2 linked regions of the Microbispora hainanensis genome follow. The protein of the gene in region 2 interacts with the protein of the main gene of each other region in a pairwise test. Links are inferred from orthologs where the notes say so. Each region holds a gene or a part of one and is shown on either strand. Other genes may lie near its edges.

Region 1 (11,130 bases), 4.4 Mb from region 2 along the record:
GCGAGGAACCGGGCTACGGCATCGGGGCCGTCTCCCGGCGGCTCGGCGTGCCCGCGTCCACGCTGCGCACGTGGAACCTCCGATATGGCATCGGCCCGAGCAGGCGCAGCCCCGGCGGGCACCGCCGCTACGACGACGCGGACCTGCGCCGTCTGCAGGAGATGAACCGGCTGATCCGGACCGGCATGCCGCCGGCCGACGCCGCCAGGCAGGCGCTGCGGACGCGGCCCGCCTCCGGGGAGCGGCCGTCGCGGGAGAGGGCTCCCACCACGGCCACGCCGCCCGGGCCGTCGGACTCCCCGGCGCAGGCGCACTCCCCGAGGTCGTCCGAGTTCTCCAGGTCGTCCGAGTTCTCCAGGCCGTCCGGGCTCTCCAGGCCGCCGGAGAGCGCGGCGCCGCCCGCCTCCGCCGCACGCGCGGGCGGGGAGCCCGGACTGCCGTCGGCGGTCATGCTGGCCCGGGCGGCGGCGGCGCTGGACGTCGCGACCGTGAGCGCGGCGCTGGACACGGCGCTGGCCGCGCACGGCGTGGTGTGGACCTGGGAGCGGCTCGTGCTGCCGGTGTTCGCGGCCGTCACCCGCAGGCAGCGCGACACGGGCGCCGGGATCGACGTCGAGCACCTGTTCTCCGACCGGCTCCAGGCCGCGCTGGCGCGGTTCGCGGCGCGTGCGCCCTCGCCCGTGCATCCCCGTCCTGTCCTGCTGGCCGGTGCGGAGGAGGAGCAGCACGCGCTGCCGATCCACGCGCTGGCCGCCGCGCTCGGCGCGCTCGGGGTGGAGACCCGCGTGCTCGGGGCGCGCACGCCGTACGCCGCGCTGGCGGACGCGATGCGCCGTCTCGGTCCCGCGGCGGTGTTCGTGTGGTCGCAGATCCGGGAGACGGGCGATCCGGCCCCGCTGGCGGGTCTGCCGGGGCTGCGTCCCGCCTGCCGCGTCGTGGCCGGCGGTCCCGGATGGTGGGACGGCCTGCCTACGCATGTCATCCGGGTGAACACGTTTCGTGACGCCATCTCGGCGGTAATGACCACTCTGCGGTGATTCTGCGCCTTTGATGCGTTTTTGAACCAGCCTTCGGCCCCCATGGTTGTCCGCTTCGAACGTGGGCAGCTATGAATAGGTTTTGAATAGGTTTGTGGCCGAAGGGGGCCCGATGGAGGAGACCCTGGAGTTCCGCCTAGCCGCGGGGGACATCGGAGCGCTTGGGGAGTGCTACCGGGTGCATTCCCCGGCCGTGCGCTCCTACCTGCACAGACTCGTGCCACCCCAGGACGTGGAGGACGTGCTCCAGGTCGTCTTCACCGAGGTGTGGCGCTTCCGCCACCGATTCGACCCGGCCCGGAGCCTCCCCGCCTGGCTGTTCGGCATCGCCCGCAACCGGGCGGTGGACCACCTGCGGGCGCGTACGCCCGCCACGGTGCCGCTGGAGGCGGTCCCCGACCCCACGGGGCATGACGGGCGGATGGTCGGCGACGAGCTCGCCGACCGCGACCGGATCCGCCGCGCGCTGGCAGCGCTGCCCCAGGTGCAGCGCCAGGCGATCGAGCTGGCCTACTACGCAGACCTGACCCAGCGGGAGATCGCCGAGCACCTGCACGTCCCGCTCGGCACGGTCAAGGCGCGTACGGCACGCGGCCTGCACCGCCTGTCCACCCTGCTGCGACCGGCGGCCTGATCACGCGTCTTGAACGCGGTCGCGGGGGCAGAGGGAAGACCCATGAGACGCACATCGAAGAAGACGCTGCTGGGCACGGCCCTCGCCGTGACCGCCGCCGCCACTGTAGGCGGCCTGTCCACCGACGCCCGCTCCGGCTGGTACGCCCGCCTGCGCAAGCCCTCCTGGCAGCCGCCGCCACAGGCGTTCGGCCTGGTCTGGACGCCGTTGTACGCCTCGATCGCCTACGCCTCCGCCCGCGCGCTGTCGCGGGCGGACGACGGCTCCCGGCCGGCCCTGCGGCGGGCGCTCGCGGCGAACCTCATGCTCAACACGGCCTGGACGCCACTGTTCTTCAGGGCGCGCAACCCCCGCCTCGCGCTCGCCGAGATCCTCGTGCTCAACGTGTCGAACGCGCTGCTGACCCGCCGCCTTCTGCGCGAGGACCGCACGGCCGGGCTCCTGCTGCTGCCGTACGCCGGGTGGACGGTCTTCGCCACCGCGCTCAACGCCGCCATCGCGCGGCGCAACCCGAAGAACTGAACCGGCCACCCCCCGCACCGCGCCCGGCCGACCACCCCCCGCCGACCACCTCCTACCGGCCTCCCCGGGCCGGAGAGGTGGCCTCGGGCCGTGGTCACTGGGGGGACCACTACTGAGCGGTGACGTCGAGCGCGCGGAAGCGCTCGGCCTCCTCGGCCCGCCGGCACTCGAAGGCGGACAGGATCGTGTCGAGGATCTCGCCGAACTGCCGCACCTGGCCGGGGGTGAGGGGATCGAACAGCACCTGGCGGACCTCCTCGACGTGGCCCGGCGCCGCCTCCGCGAGCGCGGCGAAGCCTTCGTCGGTGAGCTCGGCGACGGTCGTGCGCCGGTCCTCCGGCCGCTTGACCCGCCGCACCCAGCCCTTCTCCTCCAGCCGGGAGACGGCGTGCGACAGGCGGCTGACCGAATACTGGAGCATGGCGGACAGCTCCGTCATCGTCATGGTCCGCCCGGGCGACTCCGAGAGCACCACGAGGATCATGTAGTAGGCGTGCGGCATGCCCGAGTCGCGCTGCAACTGCCGTTCGAGGGCCTCCTGCAGGAGCTGGCTCGTCCGCAGATAGGCACGCCAGATGCGCTGCTCGTCCTCGTCGAGCCAACGGGTGCCGGACATGCGGCCAAGACTACCGGTCGGTCGGCACGCTGATTTGCGGGCGAAAGACCCTGGTTCGGCCGCTCCCGCTGGGAAAGTGTCAGGGGCATGGACGCATACGGGAACATCGACGCCTACTGGCGGGCCGCGAACTATCTGTCCGTCGGCCAGATCTACCTGATGGACAACCCGCTGCTGACCGAGCCGCTCAGTCCCGAGCACATCAAACCGCGGCTCCTCGGCCACTGGGGCACCACGCCCGGGCTCAACTTCTGCTTCGCCCACCTCAACCGGATCATCCGGGAGCGCGGCCAGGACATGATCTACATCGCCGGCCCCGGTCACGGCGGACCGGCGGCGGTCGCCCACGCGTGGCTCGAAGGCACCTACACCGAGCGCTACCCCCACATCACCCAGGACGCCGAGGGCATGCGCAGGCTCTTCCGCCAGTTCTCCTTCCCCGGTGGCATTCCCAGCCACGTCGCCCCCGAGACTCCGGGCTCCATCCACGAGGGCGGCGAGCTCGGCTACGCCCTCTCCCACGCGTACGGCGCGGCCTTCGACAACCCCGGCCTGGCGGTGGCCTGCATCGTCGGCGACGGCGAGGCCGAGACCGGCCCGCTCGCCACCGGCTGGCACTCCAACAAGTTCCTCAACCGGGACACCGACGGGGTGGTCCTGCCGATCCTCCACCTGAACGGCTACAAGATCGCCAACCCCACCGTGCTGGCCAGGATCCCCGAGGACGAGCTGGTCAAGCTCTTCGAGGGGTACGGCTACCGCCCCCACATCGTCTCCGGGCATGAACCGGCCGAGATGCACGGGCTCATGGCCGCGACCCTCGACACCGTCTTCGACGAGCTGGCCGACCGCGGCCCGCTGCCGATGATCATCCTGCGTACGCCGAAGGGCTGGACCGGGCCACGCGAGGTCGACGGGCTCCCGGTCGAGGGCACCTGGCGGGCCCACCAGGTGCCGCTCGCCGGTGTGCGCGACAACCCGGCGCACCTGGCGATGCTGGAGGAGTGGATGCGCTCCTACCGGCCGGAGGAGCTGTTCGACGCCGCCGGGCGGCCGGTCGAGGCGATCACGCGGACGGTGCCGGACGGGCCGCTGCGGATGAGCGCCAGCCCGCACGCCAACGGCGGTGAGCTGCTGCGCCCGCTCGTGCTGCCCGACTTCCGCGACTACGCGGTCGAGGTCAAGGCCCCGGCGGCGGCCTCCAGCGAGCCGACCCGCGTCCTCGGGACGTTCCTGCGCGACGTCATCGCGGCCAACCCGGAGAACTTCCGGCTGCTCGGCCCCGACGAGACCGCCTCCAACCGCCTGTCCGCCGTCTACGAGGCGACGGGCAAGGAGTGGGAGGCCGCACTGCTGCCGACCGACGAGAACCTCGGCCCGGGCGGCAGGGTCATGGAGGTGCTCAGCGAGCACCAGTGCCAGGGCTGGCTGGAGGGCTACCTGCTCACCGGCCGGCACGGGCTGTTCAACTGCTACGAGGCGTTCATCCACATCGTGGACGCGATGTTCAACCAGCACGCCAAGTGGCTGGAGTCCTCCCGCAAGATCCCCTGGCGCCGGCCGGTCGCCTCGCTCAACTACCTGCTGTCGTCGCACGTCTGGCGCCAGGACCACAACGGCTTCAGCCACCAGGACCCCGGCTTCCTCGACGTCGTCGCCAACAAGAAGGCCGAGGTCGTCCGCGTCTACCTGCCGCCGGACGCCAACACCCTGCTGTCGGTCGCCGACCACTGCCTGCGCTCGCGCGACTACGTCAACGTCGTCGTCGCCGGCAAGCAGCCCGTGCTCGACCTGATGAGCATGGACGAGGCCGTCGTCCACTGCACCCGCGGGCTGGGCATCCTGCCCTGGGCGTCCACCGACGAGGGCACCGACCCCGACGTCGTGCTCGCCTGCGCCGGCGACGTGCCCACGCTGGAGACCCTCGCCGCCGCCGCGCTGCTCCGCGAGCACCTGCCCGAGCTGCGGATCCGCGTGGTCAACGTGGTCGACCTCATGCGGCTGCAGCCCGCCTCCGAGCACCCGCACGGCCTGCCCGACGCCGAGTTCGACGCGCTGTTCACCACGGACAAGCCGATCATCTTCGACTTCCACGGCTATCCGTGGCTGATCCACCGCCTGACCTACCGCCGTACGGGGCACGACAACCTGCACGTGCGCGGCTACAAGGAGGAGGGCACCACGACCACGCCGTTCGACATGGCGATGCTCAACGACATCGACCGCTTCCATCTGGTGATGGACGTGATCGACCGGGTGCCCGGCCTGGGCAGCCGTGCGGCCCACCTGCGCCAGCGCATGGCCGACGCCCGCCTGCGCGCCCGCGCCCACACCCGCGAGTTCGGCGAGGACCCCGCCGAGATCCGCGACTGGACCTGGCCCTGTTAGATCGTGTTCACGGAGGGACGACCCGTCTCCGGCCGCCGGCCCGGCACGGAAGATCACGCGGGGGCGGCGGATGCGCGCCATTATTGGGCGGCGTCACCGGTAGCATCGGATGCGACCGGAGCCGTCGCCTCGCGTGCGCGCGGCCCCCGAGATCCATGCGCCGAACCTGTCCTAAGGAGCCACCGTGTCCGCCGCCCTTGAGATACGCATCACCCTCGCCGGAGCCGAGCGCGTGGTGGCGGCGGGTACGACGGCCGGGGAGGCGCTCGGCGCCGACGGCAGGTCGGTGATCGCCGCCCGGATCAACGGCGAGCTGCGCGACCTGGCCACCGAGGTCGCCGAGGGCGACGCGGTCGAGCCGGTCGCGATCGACAGCCCCGACGGCCGCGCCATCCTGCGCCACTCCACCGCGCACGTCATGGCCCAGGCCGTCCAGGAGATCTTCCCCGAGGCGAAGCTCGGCATCGGCCCGCCGGTCGAGAACGGCTTCTACTACGACTTCGACGTCCGGGAGCCGTTCACCCCCGACGACCTCAAGCGCATCGAGAAGCGCATGCGCGAGATCGTCAAGCAGGGGCAGACCTTCCGCCGCCGCCCGGTGGGCGACGACGAGGCCCGCGAGGAGCTCGCCGCCGAGCCGTACAAGCTGGAGCTGATCGGGCTCAAGGGCGGCGCGGCCGAGTCCACCGAGGGCGCGAACGTCGAGGTCGGCGGCGGCCAGCTCACCATCTACGACAACCTCGACCCCAAGACGGGCGAGCTGTGCTGGAAGGACCTGTGCCGCGGGCCCCACCTGCCCAGCACCCGGGTCATCCCGGCCTTCAAGCTCATGCGGTCCGGCGGCGCCTACTGGCGGGGCAGCGAGAAGAACCCGCAGCTCCAGCGCATCTACGGCACCGCCTGGGAGTCGCGGGAGAAGCAGGACGAATACCTCCACCTCCTGGAGGAGGCCGAGAAGCGCGACCACCGCAAGCTGGGCGCCGAGCTCGACCTGTTCTCGTTCCCCGACGAGCTGGGCTCCGGCCTGCCGGTGTTCCACCCCAAGGGCGGCGTGATCCGCCGGGTGATGGAGGACTACTCCCGCCGCCGGCACGAGGAGGCGGGCTACTCCTTCGTCAACACCCCGCACATCACGAAGGACAACCTGTACAAGATCTCCGGCCACCTCGACTGGTACGCCGACGGCATGTTCCCTCCCATGGAGCTGGAGGGCGCGCGCTACTACCTCAAGCCGATGAACTGCCCGATGCACAACCTGATCTTCAGGGCGCGCGGGCGGTCCTACCGTGAGCTGCCGCTGCGGCTGTTCGAGTTCGGCACGGTCTACCGCTACGAGAAGTCGGGCGTCGTGCACGGCCTCACCCGCGTACGCGGCCTGACCCAGGACGACGCGCACATCTACTGCACCCGCGAGCAGATGCGCGATGAGCTCACCTCGCTGCTGCGCTTCGTGCTCGACCTGCTGCGCGACTACGGCCTGGAGGACTTCTACCTGGAGCTGTCCACCAAGGACCCGGAGAAGTTCGTCGGCTCCGACGAGACCTGGGAGGAGGCCACCCAGACCCTGCGGGAGGTGGCCGAGTCCGAGAAGCTGGAGCTGGTCCTCGACCCGGGCGGCGCGGCCTTCTACGGCCCCAAGATCTCGGTGCAGGCCCGGGACGCGATCGGCCGGTCGTGGCAGATGTCGACCATCCAGCTCGACTTCAACCTGCCGGAGCGCTTCGGGCTGGAATACCAGGCCCCCGACGGCACCCGGCAGCGGCCCGTCATGATCCACCGGGCGCTGTTCGGCTCGATCGAGCGTTTCTTCGGCGTGCTGGTCGAGCACTACGCGGGCGCGTTCCCCGCGTGGCTCGCCCCGGTGCAGGTCGTCGGCATCCCGATCGCCGACGCCCACGTGCCCTACCTGCAGGACGTCGCCAAGCGGCTGCGTGAGCACGGCATCCGGGTCGAGGTCGACGAGAGCGACGACCGCATGCAGAAGAAGATCCGCAACGCCCAGAAGGCGAAGGTGCCCTACATGCTCCTCGCGGGCGACGACGACATCGCCGCGGGCGCGGTCTCGTTCCGCTACCGCAGCGGCGAGCAGAAGAACGCCGTGCCGATCGACCAGGCGATCGAGGAGATCGTGGACGCCGTCCGCCGCCGCGTCCAGGTCTGACCGCTCACACGGAGAACGCGGGGGCCCCACCCGGGGCTCCCGCGTTCGCGTTGCCGGCAGGGACGGCCAGTACGGCCAAGGGGTCTCCCGGCGCGCGCCAGAGGCGTCCCCGGGGCCGGGGGCGGTCATGGCCCGGGGCGTCTCAGGGGCGGCCGGCTCAGGACGCCTGGGCGGCCTCGGCGGGGGAGTCCTCACCAGGGAGACGGACGTCGTCGACGGTCACGTTGACCTCGACCACGTGCATGCCGAGCATCCGGCTCACCGAGCGGGCGACGTTGACCTTGACCTCGGTGGCGACGTCCATCACCACGTGGCCGTACACGATGACGATGGTCACGTCGATGGAGACCTGCTGATCCTGGATCTTGGCTGCCACGCCCTGCGTCGCCCGCTTGGAGCCCACGCCGATGCGGTCGCGTACGGATTCAAAGGCGCGTTCGAGGTCGCCGCCCAGGTCGGCGACGCCGGGGATCTCCAGGGCGGCCAGCGCGGCGACCTTCTCCACGACCTCGTCGGCGACCTTGATCCGGCCCTTGAGCACGTTGGCGGTCGGCGCCTCGGGCCTCGGCGTCGGCGCGGACGGCTCAGGCTCCGGCCTCGGCTCCGCCCGATCGGCCGCCGCTTCCGCCGGCACGTCGGCCGGGTCGCCGAGGCTCTCCCCGGCGTACGCGCCGGTCGGCTCTTCCACTCGCTCCTCGACGACTGCGGCCTCGCTCATGTGACGGCTCCTCGGGGGTCTGGGCGTCCGGCAGGTGCATTCTGCCCCATGATCGAGCAGGTCGTCCGGCCTCCGCGGATATCGGTCGCGGCCCTGGCGCAACCCGGCCGGTGAGAGGAGATCCGCGAGGTCATATGCTGCTGCCGGTGTCGTTTTTCGCGCACAGCACCGTGCAGATCGGTGCCGGTGCACGTGCCGCCGGCGCGGAGGCGGCGGCGCCGTGAACAACGGCGGCGCCGTGAACAACAGCAGCACCGGGGACAACGGGAGCGGAGGAGATCGCGGACGTGGACTCAGAGCCGATCGAGCAGGCGGGCGCCGGGATTCCCGACAGCTTCCAGCGCCTGTGGACCCCGCACCGGATGGCCTACATCAAGGGCGAGAACAAGCCCAGCGGCTCCGGCGCGGATGACGGCTGCCCGTTCTGTGAGATTCCCAAGCTCTCCGACGAGGACGGCCTGATCGTGGCCCGGGGCTCGGCCGTGTTCGCCGTGCTCAACCTCTATCCGTACAACTCGGGGCACCTGATGGTCTGCCCCTACCGGCACGTGTCCGACTACGCCGACCTCGACGGGCCCGAGACGGCGGAGCTGGCCGAGTTCACCAAGCGCGCGACGCAGGCGCTGCGCAAGGCGAGCGGGGCGCAGGGCTTCAACGTCGGCATGAACCTGGGCAGTGTGGCGGGCGCGGGCATCGCCGCCCACCTCCATCAGCACGTCGTGCCGAGGTGGGGCGGCGACACCAACTTCATGCCGGTGGTGGGACGCACCAAGGTGCTGCCGCAGCTGCTGCGCGACACGCGCGACCTGCTCGCGGAGGCCTGGCCCGCCGCCTCCTGACGACTCCCCGGCACCGGCCGGAACCGGCCGGGAGCCAGGGCCCGGACGGCGTCAGGCCGTCGCGGGGCTCGGCGGCGTGCCCGGTGATCCGGCGGCGGCCGGGACGGGCTCGCCGTGCTGCAGGGCGCGGATGCCGGCGCTGAGCACGAGCGGCACGGCCAGGGCCAGCGCCATGGACAGCACCGCGGCCCCCGAGTCGTTGACGAGCATGCCGACCAGGCCGCTCACGAGCGCGCCGAGCAGGCCCGCCTTGAGCATGGGCGCCCGTTCGAACGCGATCGGCAGCACGCCGGCGCTCGCCGCCCCCGGCCGCAGCAGCGCGAAGACGAGGAACGCGAACGCGGCGAGCACCACGGGCATCAGGTTCGGGCTGAGCAGCGTGGAGAGCATCGCGCCGAGCTTGCGGGAGATCACCGGCAGGAACGTGCCGTCGGCCACCTGTCCCACGAAGCGGCCCAGGTGCGTCTGGCTGGCCGGGGGCCGCAGGTAGTCGAGGTAGGCGATGGCCATCACCAGGGCGCCGCCTCCGGCGCAGAAGGCGCCCAGCTTGACGATCGACACCCGCTTGCCCGCCACGATCAGCGCGGTGACCGCGATGCCCGGGACGAAGGCGATGACGCCGCCGAAGTCGCTGCCCACCCCGGGCCAGCCGTCGAGCAGCATGGCGAACGCCCCGAGGGCCGTGACCAGGGCCACCGCGAGGGCCTTGCGGCCCACTCGGACCAGCCGGTCGGCGGCGGCCGTGGTGACGAGCAGCACTGCCGTGGCGAGCAGCGCGAAGGGGATGTTGCCCAGGCCGTAGTAGCGGGCCCCGACCACGCCGGTGTAGCCCATCAGGCTGTTGAGCTGCAGGGGCGTGCCGGTCAGCAGGTCGCCGAGCAGCACGGCCGCGGTCGCCGCCGCGATCACGGTCAGCGGGCCGAGCACGCCCCGCCGCCACGGTCCGGCGAGGGCCACCACGGTCAGCGCCGCGGCGATCGCCGCGATCGAGGCGAAGAGCGTGACCGCGGGCTGTGCCGTACGGGCCCACGGGGTGAGGTTGACCAGGTAGGTCGAGACGGGAATCGAGGCGAGCGCCACGGCGGCGGCCCGTACGGCGGGCAGCCCGTCGCGGCGGCGCAGCAGCAGGAACGCGGTGACGTAGAAGACCACCTGGAGCATGGCGAGCGAGGTGAAGAAGACGCCGGTCGCGTCGCGGATCGTCTGCCCCGCGACGTCGGCGGCGCGCAGGGCCTCGACGCGCTCGTCCAGGGTCCCGTCCGCCGCATGGGTCTCGACCGGCACGCCGACGACGACGGGAGGAGCGGCCACCCCGGTCCTGGCCAGGATCGTGGCGGTGAGATCCGGGACGATGACCATGTCGTCCCGATGGGTGGACCGGGCGCCGAGCGCCCACGCGGCGCCGCTGGAAGCGCGGCTGGAGGTGCCGCTGGAGGTGCCGCTGTCCGGGCCGCGCAGCATGGCGGTCCTGAGGTGGGGGACCGAGCCGTGGTCGGAGAGCCCGGCGACCAGCACCGTCGCCGGTCCGAGCTGCGGCAGGAACGACCCGAGCTTCGCGTCGGCCGCCCGGGCCGCGGCCCGGCGCGCGTCGTCGGACAGGCTCTCGGGCACCTCGCTCATCCGGTCGCCGGAGACGTACGGGGAGATGAGGTCGGGGATCTCCACGGCGACCACGTCGCCGCGCGACCACTGCGTGACCTCGGCGGGGGAGGGGGCGTAGAGGTCCACCCGGCCCTCGCGGTCGGCGAGCGCGAGCGCCGCTCCCGGGCCGACGGCCATCGTCGTCCGCCCGGCCGCGTGCAGGGCCTGCCCCAGCGTGCCCGCGGCGTCCTGCTCGCGCACCTCCCACAGCCAGGAGAACTCGGGGACGACCGCGCCCTCGCCGTCGGCCTTGGGAGTGGGGGCCATGCCGCACGCTCCCCCCACCGCCGACCGCACCCCGGCCGAGACCGTGAGCCAGGCGTCGTACGGGCAGGTGTCCTTGCGTACGGCCCGCACCGACAGGGACCCGAGGGCGGACTCGCCGGCGAGCCGCCAGAGGTTCGGGGTGCCGGCCGGGGTCACGTCGCTCCACATCAGGCCGGGGATGCCGACGAGCACGACGCGTTCACCGGCCGCCGTCGGGACCCGTTCGGCCACCCGTTCGGCCGCCCGTACACCGGCCGTGGTCGCCGCCCCGGACGCGAGCCCGGAGGCCGCGGCGGGAGCGGCGGCC
Region 2 (11,039 bases):
GTCGTTCATCACCGTGATGTAGTCGGCCGAGACCTCCTCCACCACACCGGCCTTCTCGGCCGTGATGACGTCACCGGCGTCCGTCGCCGCGCGATACTCCATGCCGGTGCCGACCAGCGGCGCCTCGCTCTTGAGCAACGGCACCGACTGACGCTGCATGTTCGACCCCATGAGCGCGCGGTTGGCGTCGTCGTGCTCCAGGAACGGGATCATCGCCGTCGCCACCGACACCATCTGGCGCGGCGACACGTCCATGTAGTCGACCTCGGACGGGTGGACGGCCTCGAACTCGCCGCCCTTGCGGCGGGCGAGCACGCGGGTCTCGGCGAAGGTGCCGTCGGCGTTCAGGGCCGTGTTGGCCTGCGCCACGACGTGCCGGTCCTCCTCGTCCGCGGTGAGGTAGTCGATCTCGTCGGTGACCCGGCCGTCGACGACGCGGCGGTAGGGGGTCTCGACGAAGCCGAACGAGTTGACCCGCCCGAAGGAGGACAGCGAGCCGATTAGGCCGATGTTCGGGCCTTCCGGCGTCTCGATCGGGCACATGCGGCCGTAGTGCGAGGGGTGCACGTCGCGGACCTCGAAGCCCGCGCGCTCACGCGACAGACCACCCGGGCCCAGGGCGGACAGACGCCGCTTGTGCGTCAGGCCGGCCAGCGGGTTGGTCTGGTCCATGAACTGCGACAGCTGCGAGGTGCCGAAGAACTCCTTGATCGACGCCACGACCGGGCGGATGTTGATCAGGGTCTGCGGCGTGATCGCCTCGACGTCCTGCGTGGTCATGCGCTCGCGGACGACGCGCTCCATGCGGGCCAGGCCCAGGCGGACCTGGTTCTGGATGAGCTCGCCCACCGTGCGCAGACGACGGTTGCCGAAGTGGTCGATGTCGTCGGTCTCGACGACCACCGAGTTGTCCGGGCCCATCGTCTCCTCGCCGGCGTGCAGCCGGACGAGGTATTCGATGGTCGACACGATGTCCTCGTCGGTCAGCGTTCCCTGGGTGATGTCGGCCTGGACGCCCAGCTTCTTGTTGATCTTGTAACGGCCGACCTTGGCGAGGTCGTAGCGCTTCGGGTTGAAGTACAGGTTCTCCAGCAGCGCCTGCGCCGACTCCCTGGTCGGGGGCTCGCCCGGACGCAGCTTGCGGTAGATGTCGAGCAGCGCGTCGTCCTGGCCGGAGGTGTGGTCCTTCTCCAGGGTCGCCCGCATCGACTCGTACTGACCGAAACGCTCCAGAATCTGGTCGTTGGTCCAGCCGAGCGCCTTCAGCAGCACCGTGACCGGCTGCTTACGCTTGCGGTCGATGCGCACGCCGACGCTGTCGCGCTTGTCGATCTCGAATTCGAGCCACGCGCCGCGCGACGGGATCACCCGGCAGCCGAACAGGTCCTTGTCGGAGGTCTTGTCGACCGAACGGTCGAAGTAGACACCCGGCGAACGGACGAGCTGGGACACCACGACACGCTCGGTGCCGTTGATGATGAAGGTGCCCTTCGACGTCATGAGCGGGAAGTCGCCCATGAACACCGTCTGGCTCTTGATCTCACCTGTGGTGTTATTGATGAACTCCGCCGTGACGAACATCGGGGCGGAGTAGGTCATGTCCTTGTCTTTGCACTCATCGACTGAGTACTTGGGCGGCTCGAACCTGTGATCCCGGAACGACAGGGACATGGTTCCGGAGAAGTCCTCGATGGGACTGATCTCCTCGAAGATCTCTTCGAGACCGGATTGGGTCGGAATGTCCTTGCGCCCGGCCTGGCGAGCCGCCTCGACCCGGCCCTTCCATTTCTCGTTTCCGAGCAGCCAGTCGAAGGACTCGGTCTGCAGGGCGAGAAGGTCGGGTACTTCGAGCGGCTCCTCGATTCGTGCGAACGACACGGTTCGGGGACCGGCGGGTACGGCGGAGGCGTTGCGCGAGGCTGCCAACAGATGTCCTTCCGAGGGCTCGCGGACTGACTACACGCACGCCAGACGACCAGGACTAAGAGTTACTCAGAGAGACGGTCGTCAAAGGGCAGCGCAAAGGGGCAGTGTAGCCGATCGGCATACACCTGTCCACTCCGCTATCGCTCTGCGCTCCACGTTGGTGGCAGCATCACCCGTCAGCGCCGAAACGTCAAGCCCGAGAGCCGACATTTCGCCTAACCGGCAGGGGTCTCGCAGGGTTTTTCCGCCCTCGCGGCCGAGCGAGCTCCGGGGATCCAGTCCCTACCCGGGACCGGACACGGGTAACGCTCAGTCACGCGAACGACCCAACGCTGACCGTCGGTCGACGCCGCCGAGCCCTGGATACCCACCGGGTGGCACGGCTTAAACGTGTTCTTTACTAACAATTTAGCCACGGGCTCAGGGAACGGGCGTGTCACCCAGGAGCGTGGACAGCCGGGAGGCCCGCCAGCCGTCGCCCTGCGTCACCATGACCAGGCGCGCTCTCCCCTGGCTGACCTGCTGCTTCGGCTCCTCCTGACCCGGGCCCGACCGCGTCGTGACCATGTTCACGAACAGCAGCACCCGGACCTCTTCCGGCGTCGCCGACTCCACTCCTGCGGCGGCGACGACCGCGTGCTGCACCGTCCGCCGCTCGCGCGCCTGCGGTCCCAGCGTCGCCACGAGCGTCCGGTAGTGCTCCGCCAGCTGCCCGGTGGCGTGCGCTCCCGCCCTCAGCATGTCCTGATCGATCGTACGGTAGTCGTACGACAACATGTCGGGCGCGTAGGACCGGGCGGCCGACAGTGCCTCCCTGGAGGCTCTCTCGGTGGCCTGGAGGCGGCGCAGATCGAGCAGGAGCCACACGGCGGCGACGGCCAGCCCGGCCGCCACGAGGGCCGTCAGCGCCCGCAGCAGGCGCCTCACCGCACCAGCTCCGCCCGTGAGACCAGCCACAGGCCCGAGGCCTTCGTGACGTCCATGCGCCAGCGGAAGAAGCGCTCCTCCGGAGGGGCCTTCCTGCCGTCCTCCCAGTGGATCACGGCGTCGCCGACGATCAGCACCTGTGCCGTGCGCCGGTCGGCGGCGAGGGAGGTGAGCGCGGAGGCCCGCAGGACGCCCGTCTGCACGGCCTTGTTCTTCAGCGTGGTGGCCTTCAGAGCCGCCTGCCCGGCGGCGTACTGCGCCCGCTCCGGGCCCGTGGAGGTCGCCAGCGCTCGTTTGATGTCGTCGTCGATGCGGCGGTGGTCGATCGACATGAGGCTCACCGCGTGCGCCGCCGCGGCCCGCACGGCCATCTCGCCGTCCTCGGCCGTCGCGAGGGCCTCCGTACGGGCCTGGGCGAGATGGCGGACCGTCAGGGCCAGCGCGACCACGAGGAGCACGAGCCCGGCGGTCAGCGCGCGCCGCATCCCCGCACCTCCTGAGCACCCGGTCGTCGTCTCGGCCCGTTCACGTCGCGCGGATCAACGGTCGTGCCCGGCGAGGCCGGCGTGCCACCCGCGCGCGCCGTCGTCGGACACTCCCTAATCGGCACGATAGATCAGCGGACCCGCCCTGCCCATAGATTCCGGATTCCGCACGGGGTCCGGGCACGCGAAAGGGGCGGTCCCATCCGGCACCTGGATGGACCCGCCCCTTCGGTGAAGCGTGTTACAAGACCGTCTTACTTGACGGTGACCGTGGCGCCGGCGCCCTCCAGGGCGGCCTTCGCCTTCTCGGCCTGCTCCTTGTTGACCTTGCCGTCGAAGACCGGCTTCGGAGCGCCGTCCACGAGGTCCTTGGCCTCCTTGAGGCCCAGGCTCGTCAGGGCGCGGATCTCCTTGATGACCTGGATCTTCTTGTCGCCGGCGGCCTCGAGGATGACGTCGAACTCGTCCTGCTCCTCGGCCTCCTCGGCGGCGCCACCGGCGCCACCGGCGGCCGGGGCGGCGGCGACGGCGACCGGAGCGGCGGCCTTCACGTCGAAGGTCTCCTCGAAGACCTTCACGAACTCGGACAGCTCAAGGAGGGTCATCTCCTTGAAGGTCTCGAGCAGCTCGTCGGTGCTGAGCTTCGCCATGGTGTGTTCCTCCAGTGGATCTAGCAAAAAACGTGTAAAGGGACCGCGGTGCGCGCTTCCCCCGTCCGCTGCGCGGACCTACTCGCCGGCCTCTTCGCGCTTGGCGCGCAGAGCCTCGGCCAGTCGAGCCATCGTGGTGGGCAGCGCGGCGAAGGTGGCGGCAGCCTGGGACTGCTTGGCCTTCAGCGCACCGGCCAGCTTCGCGAGGAGCACCTCGCGGGACTCAAGGTCGGCAAGCTTCGTGATCTCGTCGGGGGTCATCGACTTGCCGTCGACGACACCACCCTTGATCACCAGGAGGGGGTTGGCCTTGGCGAAGTCACGCAGACCCTTGGCCGCCTCCACCACGTCGCCCTTGACGAACGCGATGGCGGTCGGGCCCTGGAACAGGTCGTCCAGGGAGGTGATCCCGGCGCTGTTGGCCGCGATCTTGGTGAGCGTGTTCTTCGCCACGGCGAACTTCGCATTCCCACCGAGAGAAACGCGCAGCTGCTTGAGCTGAGCGACGGTGAGACCGCGGTATTCGGTCAGAACGGCGGCGCTGGATCCCTCGAACTCACTCTTGAGCTCGGCGATCGCGACGCTCTTCTCCGCCTTCGCCATGGGCCTCCTTCCAGATGTGCCGCCGGCGAAGGCCCTCAGAAAACAGACAAGCCCCGGCGCAGGCGCACGGGGCTTGGACAGACGTCGAACGTCCTCAAGCTTCTCCACACCTACGCGGGCCGTCCACTCACGTGGATCCTTCGGTCACCGGGTTGTGGGCCCAGTGACGACCGGCGGTCTTCGGCAGGAGACAGACTACGGTGTCAACCGGCAAGACGCCAAATCAGCCTGTGGCGCCGGACGGCTGCTGCGTCAGCGTCCGCGGCAGCTCGCCGACCTGGTCGGCGGCCGGCGCCTTGATCGAGACCGGCTCGTTGAACGACTTGAACATCGCCGTCGCCTTGAACGTGCCTGCGCCCGGCTTGCCGCCGTTCAGCTCGACCTTGCGCGGCAGGCCCTGGCCGTCGATCCAGGCGTCGAACGTGACGTCCTTGGCGTTCGCCAGCTCGTCCTGCACGTGGCCGCGCCGGTCCTCCGGAAGCTGCTTGATCGCCTCGGCCACGGGGAACGTGCCCGAATAGTGGGTCGTGTCCACCCCGCCGACCTGCTCGGTGCCCACCGGCTTGACGTCCTTCGACGCCGTGAGCATGGCGGCGCTCGTCTTCAGGTCGAACTGCTGCGCCTGGGCGAGATACTGCTCGATGTCCACGCCGGCCTGAGAGCCGAGCTGCTTCAGGTCGAGCCTGATCCACGGCTTGGTGGCGCCCACCAGGGTCCTGAGCATGTCGAGCTTCACGTACGCCACGTCGCCCTGGAGGATCACCCGCACCCCGCCGGGCATGTTCTGCCCGTTGAACGACACCTGGCCGAGGTTGATGTCGGAGGAGATCTGCGGGGTCTTCTGGTAGAGCATGGTGCCCTGGACGACCCCTCCCTGACCGCCGTCGGCGTCGGTGACGTTCAGCACGAGGTCGGCGGCATAGGTGTCGACGTCGTCGGCCTTCTGCGCGGTCTGCTGGATGACCTCGGCCGCCGAGAGCCTGGCGTTCTGGAGAGACGGAGTCGCGGTCGTGCCGCATCCCGCGACCGTGATCGCGGCTACCGCCCCCGCGGCCACCAGTAGTCGTCGCATTGTGTCCATCCCTTCGATGTCCCCCTTTACCTGCCCTTGACCTTATGCGCCTAACGCCGTCCGCGCGTGGCCGGCGGACGAACCCCCATGAGCCGTGCACAGAACCTTCACAAGACGGGGCCTGGAGCAGGGGCTGAGCGAGGGACGGCCGAGAGGCGACGCAGCAGCCGATCGAGCGTCGTGGGGCCCTACACGGCCACAGACGCGCGGAAGCCCCCGCCCGTAGAGGGCGGGGGCTTCCGTCGTCGTGTCGGCCGGGAAGACGGCTCAGGCGTCGATCTCGGCGGTCATCGCCCGCGTCACGTTCGGGTCGACCGGGATGCCCGGGCCCATGGACGTGGTGAAGGTGACCTTCTTGAGGTAACGGCCCTTGGCCGCCGACGGCTTGAGACGCAGCACCTCGTCCAGCGCCGCGGCGTAGTTCTCCACGAGCTGGCGGTCGTCGAAGGACGCCTTGCCGATGATGAAGTGCAGGTTGGCGTGCCGGTCGACCCGGAACTCGATCTTTCCGCCCTTGATGTCGCTGACGGCCTTGGCCACGTCGGGCGTGACGGTGCCGGTCTTCGGGTTCGGCATGAGGCCGCGGGGGCCGAGCACGCGGCCCAGACGACCGACCTTGCCCATCATGTCCGGGGTGGCGACGACCGCGTCGAAGTCGAGACGGCCCTTGGACACCTCGTCGATCAGCTCGTCGGAGCCGACGATGTCGGCGCCCGCCGCGCGGGCCTCCTCGGCACGGTCACCGGTCGCGAAGACCAGGACCCGGGCGGTCTTGCCGGTGCCGTGCGGGAGGTTGACGGTGCCGCGGACCATCTGGTCGGCCTTGCGCGGGTCGACGCCCAGCCGCAGGGCGACCTCGACGGTCGCGTCGAACTTCGTGGTCGCGGTCTTCTTGGCCAGCCGCACACCCTCGAGCGGGGCGTACAGGGCCGTGCGGTCGATCTCGGCCGCCGCGTTCTTCCAGTTCTTGCTGCGCTTCACTTCGTGCTCCTCGTGGAGATCGTGGTCCGGGCCTGCGCGGGCCCTCCCACTGCGTTGGTCACCGCTGAGAGTCAGTCGGCGATGGTGATGCCCATGGAACGGGCGGTGCCGGCGATGATCTTCTCGGCGGCCTCGACGTCGTTGGCGTTGAGGTCCTGCATCTTGGTCTCGGCGATCTGGCGAAGCTGCTCGCGGGTCAGCTTGCCCACCTTGTCCTTGTGCGGGTTCGCGCTGCCCTTCTGCAGACCGGCGGCCTTCTTGATCAGCTCAGGCGCCGGCGGCGTCTTCGTGATGAAGGTGAAGGTGCGGTCTTCGAAGATGGTGATCTCGACGGGGATGATGTTGCCCCGCTGGGCCTCCGTCGCGGCGTTGTACTGCTTGACGAAGTCCATGATGTTGACGCCGTGCGGACCGAGCGCGGTACCGACCGGCGGCGCGGGGGTGGCCTGCCCAGCGGGAAGCTGGACCTTCACCAGGGCCGCGACTTTCTTCTTTGGAGGCATTTGTCCTTCTCCGGGTCCTTTGTCCTACAAAAGCCTCACAGGCACGCCGAAGCAGGGCGTGCCGTGAGGACGGCTATCGAGTCTACGCGAGGCGGTCAGATCTTCGAGACCTGGTTGAACGACAGCTCGACCGGGGTCTCTCGGCCGAAGATCGAGACGAGGACCTTGAGCTTCTGCGACTCGGCGCTGATCTCGCTGACCGTGGCCGGCAGCGTGGCGAACGGCCCGTCCATGACCGTGACGGACTCGCCGATCTCGAAGTCGACGGTCGCGGTGGTGGTCTTGGTCGTGGCCTTCTTGACTTCCTCGGAAGGCTCCGGCGCGAGCAGCTTGGCGACCTCGTCGAGGTTCAGCGGGCTCGGCTTGTTGGACAGGCCGACGAAGCCGGTCACGCCGGGCGTGTTGCGCACCGCGGCCCAGGACTCGTCGGTCAGGTCCATCCGGACCAGAACGTAGCCGGGAAGCACACGCTCCTTGATCGGAGTCTTCTTGCCGCCCTTGAACTCCGTGATCGTGTGGGTCGGCACCTCGACCTGGAAGATGAAGTCCTCCATGTTGAGGGACCCGATCCGGCTCTCGATGTTCTGCTTCACGCGGTTCTCGTAACCGGCGTACGAGTGGATGACATACCACTCGCCGAACTGACCGCGAAGCTGACGCTTGAACTCCTCGACCGGGTCGACATCCGGAAGGACGTCACCGTCCTCGTCGACCTGCGCGGCGACCTCGGCCGAGTCTTCGCCGCCGTCACCGCCGTCAGAGTCGGCGGCCGTGGTCTCCTCGACCTCTGCTACGGCCTCGTCCTGCTCGGTGCCCCACTCGTCATGCTCGTCATGGGAGCGGTCGGCCGGCATCGGGGACTCGGACACGGGACTCTTCCTTCTTCGCTTGGTGTCTTGACGTGCTACGACGTCTCGGGCGGGATCAGGATCCGCCGAAGAGCCAGAGCACTGCCTTACCCAGCAGCGTATCGATCCCGAACACGAGCCCAACCATGATCACAACGAAGACCAGGACAACTACGGTGTACGAGATCAGGTCATTGCGCCTGGGCCAGATGACCTTGCGCAGCTCGGCGACGACCTGCCGGTAGAACAGAGCGGGCGAGGTGCGCTTTGCCTTCTTCTCACTGGTCGGCTTGCCTGGCTTGCCAGCGGTTTCACCGCGGGTGTCGATCGCCACAGTCCTCACCTGATCCGTCGTGTCCGTCGCAGTTGCGGCGCGCTTTCACGCCATTGTTGCGCGGACCGCACTCCGCAGGGCACGAGGGACTCGAACCCCCAACCGCCGGTTTTGGAGACCGGTGCGCTACCAATTGCGCTAGTGCCCTAAGCCGTGCACCACGATACCCGAGAAACGCGCCGAAGCGTCCGTCGCGTCGTTCACGTGGCCCACTAGTCGGTGAAGTGTACGCGGGAATCACCACTCCGTCGAACCACATGACCGCCGCACCGCCCGAAGGCGGCCCGAGTGCCGTTTCTGTGCGATCTAAAGCTACCGTGCGGACCCGTCCGGATCCTGGATATGGATACGAAACCGCGTGGCGCGTCTGGAACGATGGAGGCATGACCCGACCTCGCATCTCCGCGCGTATTTCCGCGATCTCCGAGTCCGCGACTCTGGCCGTGGACGCCAAGGCCAAGGCCATGAAGGCGGCCGGTCGCCCGGTCATCGGCTTCGGCGCCGGCGAGCCCGACTTCCCGACGCCCGACTACATCGTCGAGGCGGCCGTCGAGGCGTGCCGGAACCCCAGGTTCCACAAGTACACGCCGGCCGGGGGCCTGCCGGAGCTCAAGCAGGCGATCGCCGACAAGACGCTGCGCGACAGCGGGTTCCAGGTCGAGGCCGCCCAGGTCCTGGTGACGAACGGTGGAAAGCAGGCGGTCTACGAGGCGTTCGCCACGCTGCTCGACCCGGGTGACGAGGTCCTGGTCGTGGCGCCCTACTGGACGACGTACCCGGAGGCGATCAAGCTCGCGGGCGGCGTCCAGGTCGACGTGGTCACCGACGAGACCACCGGCTACCTGGCCTCGGTCGAGCAGCTGGAGGAGAAGCTGACCGACCGCACCAAGGTGCTGCTGTTCGTCTCGCCGTCCAACCCGACGGGGGCCGTCTACTCCCCCGCCCAGGTCGAGGAGATCGGCCGCTGGGCGCTCGACAAGGGCCTGTGGGTCGTGACCGACGAGATCTACGAGCACCTGGTCTACGGGGACACGAAGTTCTCCAGCATCGCCACCGCCGTGCCCGAGCTGCGCGACCGGGTCGTCGTGCTGAACGGCGTGGCCAAGACGTACGCGATGACCGGCTGGCGGGTGGGCTGGCTGATCGGCCCGTCCGACGTGGTCAAGGCGGCGACGAACCTGCAGTCCCACGCCACCTCGAACGTCTCCAACGTCGCCCAGGCCGCCGCGCTCGCGGCCGTCTCCGGCGACCTGTCGGCCGTCGCGCAGATGCGCGCGGCGTTCGACCGGCGTCGCCAGACCATGGTCCGGATGCTCAACGAGATCCCCGGCGTGGTCTGCCCCGAGCCGTTCGGCGCGTTCTACGCGTACCCGTCGGTCAAGGCGCTGCTGGGCAAGGAGATCCGCGGCAAGCGCCCGCAGACCTCGGCCGAGCTGGCCGAGCTCATCCTGGAGGAGGCCGAGGTCGCGCTGGTGCCCGGCGAGGCGTTCGGCACCCCGGGCTACTTCCGCCTGTCGTACGCGCTGGGCGACGACGACCTGGTCGAGGGCGTCAGCCGGGTGGGCAAGCTCCTGGCCGAGGCCCACTGAGAAGCCGAAGCCCGCTGAAAGAGGTCATCCGGACTCTGCAAATTTCAGCGAAGGCCCGGTCCCCGAGAAGCGGGACCGGGCCTTCGTCATGCCGGCGCACGACCCACGGGCCCGTGGGGACCACGGAGGCGCGGGATCGAAGCGGGGTCACTTGGCGAGGGTGGCTCCCCCGGCGATCTTCTTGAGCTCGCTGTCGGCCGCGTCCGCACCGATCTTGGCCGCGTAGTCAGGGCTGATCATGACCTCGGCGCCGACGCCGGGAGCGAGGGTCCACACGATCGTGCGGGTGCCGCCGTCCATGACCCGGTCGCCGCCCTCCGACACGCTGACCAGGTAGGCCTTCCTGCCGCCGACCTCGATCGGCTTGACGCCCTGCGCGGCGTAGCTCTGCATGCGCTTGCTCAACCGGCTCACGGCGCCCTTCCGATAGACGATCATCTGGACGCTGTACATGCCGGGCTCCAGGCCGGGCTCCACCCAGCTCGTGGTGTAGCTCCGCTTGCCGAAGCCGTCCTTGCCGGACCACTTGCCCCATTCGAGCCCTTCGGGCAGATAGCCGACGTGCACTCCGCCGAGCGTCCGGCCGTCCCCGAGATCGCCGAGGTCCTGGGGCATCCCCGGGTTTTCGGCGCCCTCCGACGAGGTGTCTTCCGACGGGGTGCCCTCCGAGGGGGCGGGGGTCGGGCCGGCGGTCCCGGCGATCATGACCGTGACCGCCGCCCCGGGGGGAGCGGCCGTCCCCGGCTGCGGCATCTGACCGAAGACCGTCCCCGCCGGGGCGGTGTCGGTGACGATCTTCGTGAATCGCATCGTGTATCCGGCCTCCTTGAGGATGGCGCCGACCTCCTTGGCGCTCTTGCCGGTCAGGTCGGGCACGACCCCTTCCGGCGTGGCGACCGCGTCACCGGAGGCGGCCGTCGACGCGGCCGGGGCCTCCTGACCGGTGGCGCCGGCCCCCACGAGGCTGCCGCCGGCCGGGACGGTGTCGGGCCGGGCGGTCAGCGCCACGGGCACGCCCACGGCGACCGCCGCCGTGAGCACGGCCGCCCCCGCCACGCGAAACCTGACGACGTGGCGGCGGTTGCCCCGCCGTACGGCCTGGCCCAGCGACGGCGACGCGT

Evidence for each region.
Region 1: the proteins of rplA (region 2) and thrS interact in binary tests that used the Escherichia coli proteins (3 or more experiments, as listed by UniProt). The link is inferred for Microbispora hainanensis from one-to-one orthologs.

The regions. Positions count from the first base shown.
Region 1 is NZ_CP108086.1:7,699,929-7,711,058, reverse strand. Bases 4,909-7,869 are described here. They hold thrS (threonine--tRNA ligase), read left to right. Parts: upstream 4,909-5,381; coding sequence 5,382-7,358; downstream 7,359-7,869. Other genes in these bases: OHB01_RS35120 (Asp23/Gls24 family envelope stress response protein), read right to left, coding at 7,516-7,869; OHB01_RS35130 (phosphoketolase), read left to right, coding at 4,909-5,197. Outside these bases: OHB01_RS35150 (MerR family transcriptional regulator), read left to right, coding at 1-1,037; OHB01_RS35145 (RNA polymerase sigma factor), read left to right, coding at 1,150-1,671; OHB01_RS35140 (TspO/MBR family protein), read left to right, coding at 1,714-2,193; OHB01_RS35135 (MarR family winged helix-turn-helix transcriptional regulator), read right to left, coding at 2,303-2,809; more of OHB01_RS35130, read left to right, coding at 2,897-4,908; more of OHB01_RS35120, read right to left, coding at 7,870-8,076; OHB01_RS35115 (HIT family protein), read left to right, coding at 8,364-8,915; OHB01_RS35110 (hypothetical protein), read right to left, coding at 8,967-11,130. UniProt on the Escherichia coli protein: Catalyzes the attachment of threonine to tRNA(Thr) in a two-step reaction: L-threonine is first activated by ATP to form Thr-AMP and then transferred to the acceptor end of tRNA(Thr). The rate-limiting step is amino acid activation in the presence of tRNA.
Region 2 is NZ_CP108086.1:3,337,954-3,348,992, reverse strand. The notes cover bases 4,788-7,657. They hold rplA (50S ribosomal protein L1), read right to left. Parts: upstream 6,645-7,657; coding sequence 5,931-6,644; downstream 4,788-5,930. Other genes in these bases: nusG (transcription termination/antitermination protein NusG), read right to left, coding at 7,243-7,657; rplK (50S ribosomal protein L11), read right to left, coding at 6,716-7,147; OHB01_RS15875 (DUF1396 domain-containing protein), read right to left, coding at 4,815-5,663. Outside these bases: rpoB (DNA-directed RNA polymerase subunit beta), read right to left, coding at 1-1,926; OHB01_RS15895 (hypothetical protein), read right to left, coding at 2,347-2,853; OHB01_RS15890 (hypothetical protein), read right to left, coding at 2,850-3,338; rplL (50S ribosomal protein L7/L12), read right to left, coding at 3,593-3,988; rplJ (50S ribosomal protein L10), read right to left, coding at 4,067-4,591; more of nusG, read right to left, coding at 7,658-8,016; preprotein translocase subunit SecE, read right to left, coding at 8,072-8,329; OHB01_RS15845 (pyridoxal phosphate-dependent aminotransferase), read left to right, coding at 8,713-9,918; OHB01_RS15840 (PASTA domain-containing protein), read right to left, coding at 10,066-11,039. UniProt on the Escherichia coli protein: One of the primary rRNA binding proteins, it binds very close to the 3'-end of the 23S rRNA. Forms part of the L1 stalk. It is often not seen in high-resolution crystal structures, but can be seen in cryo_EM and 3D reconstruction models.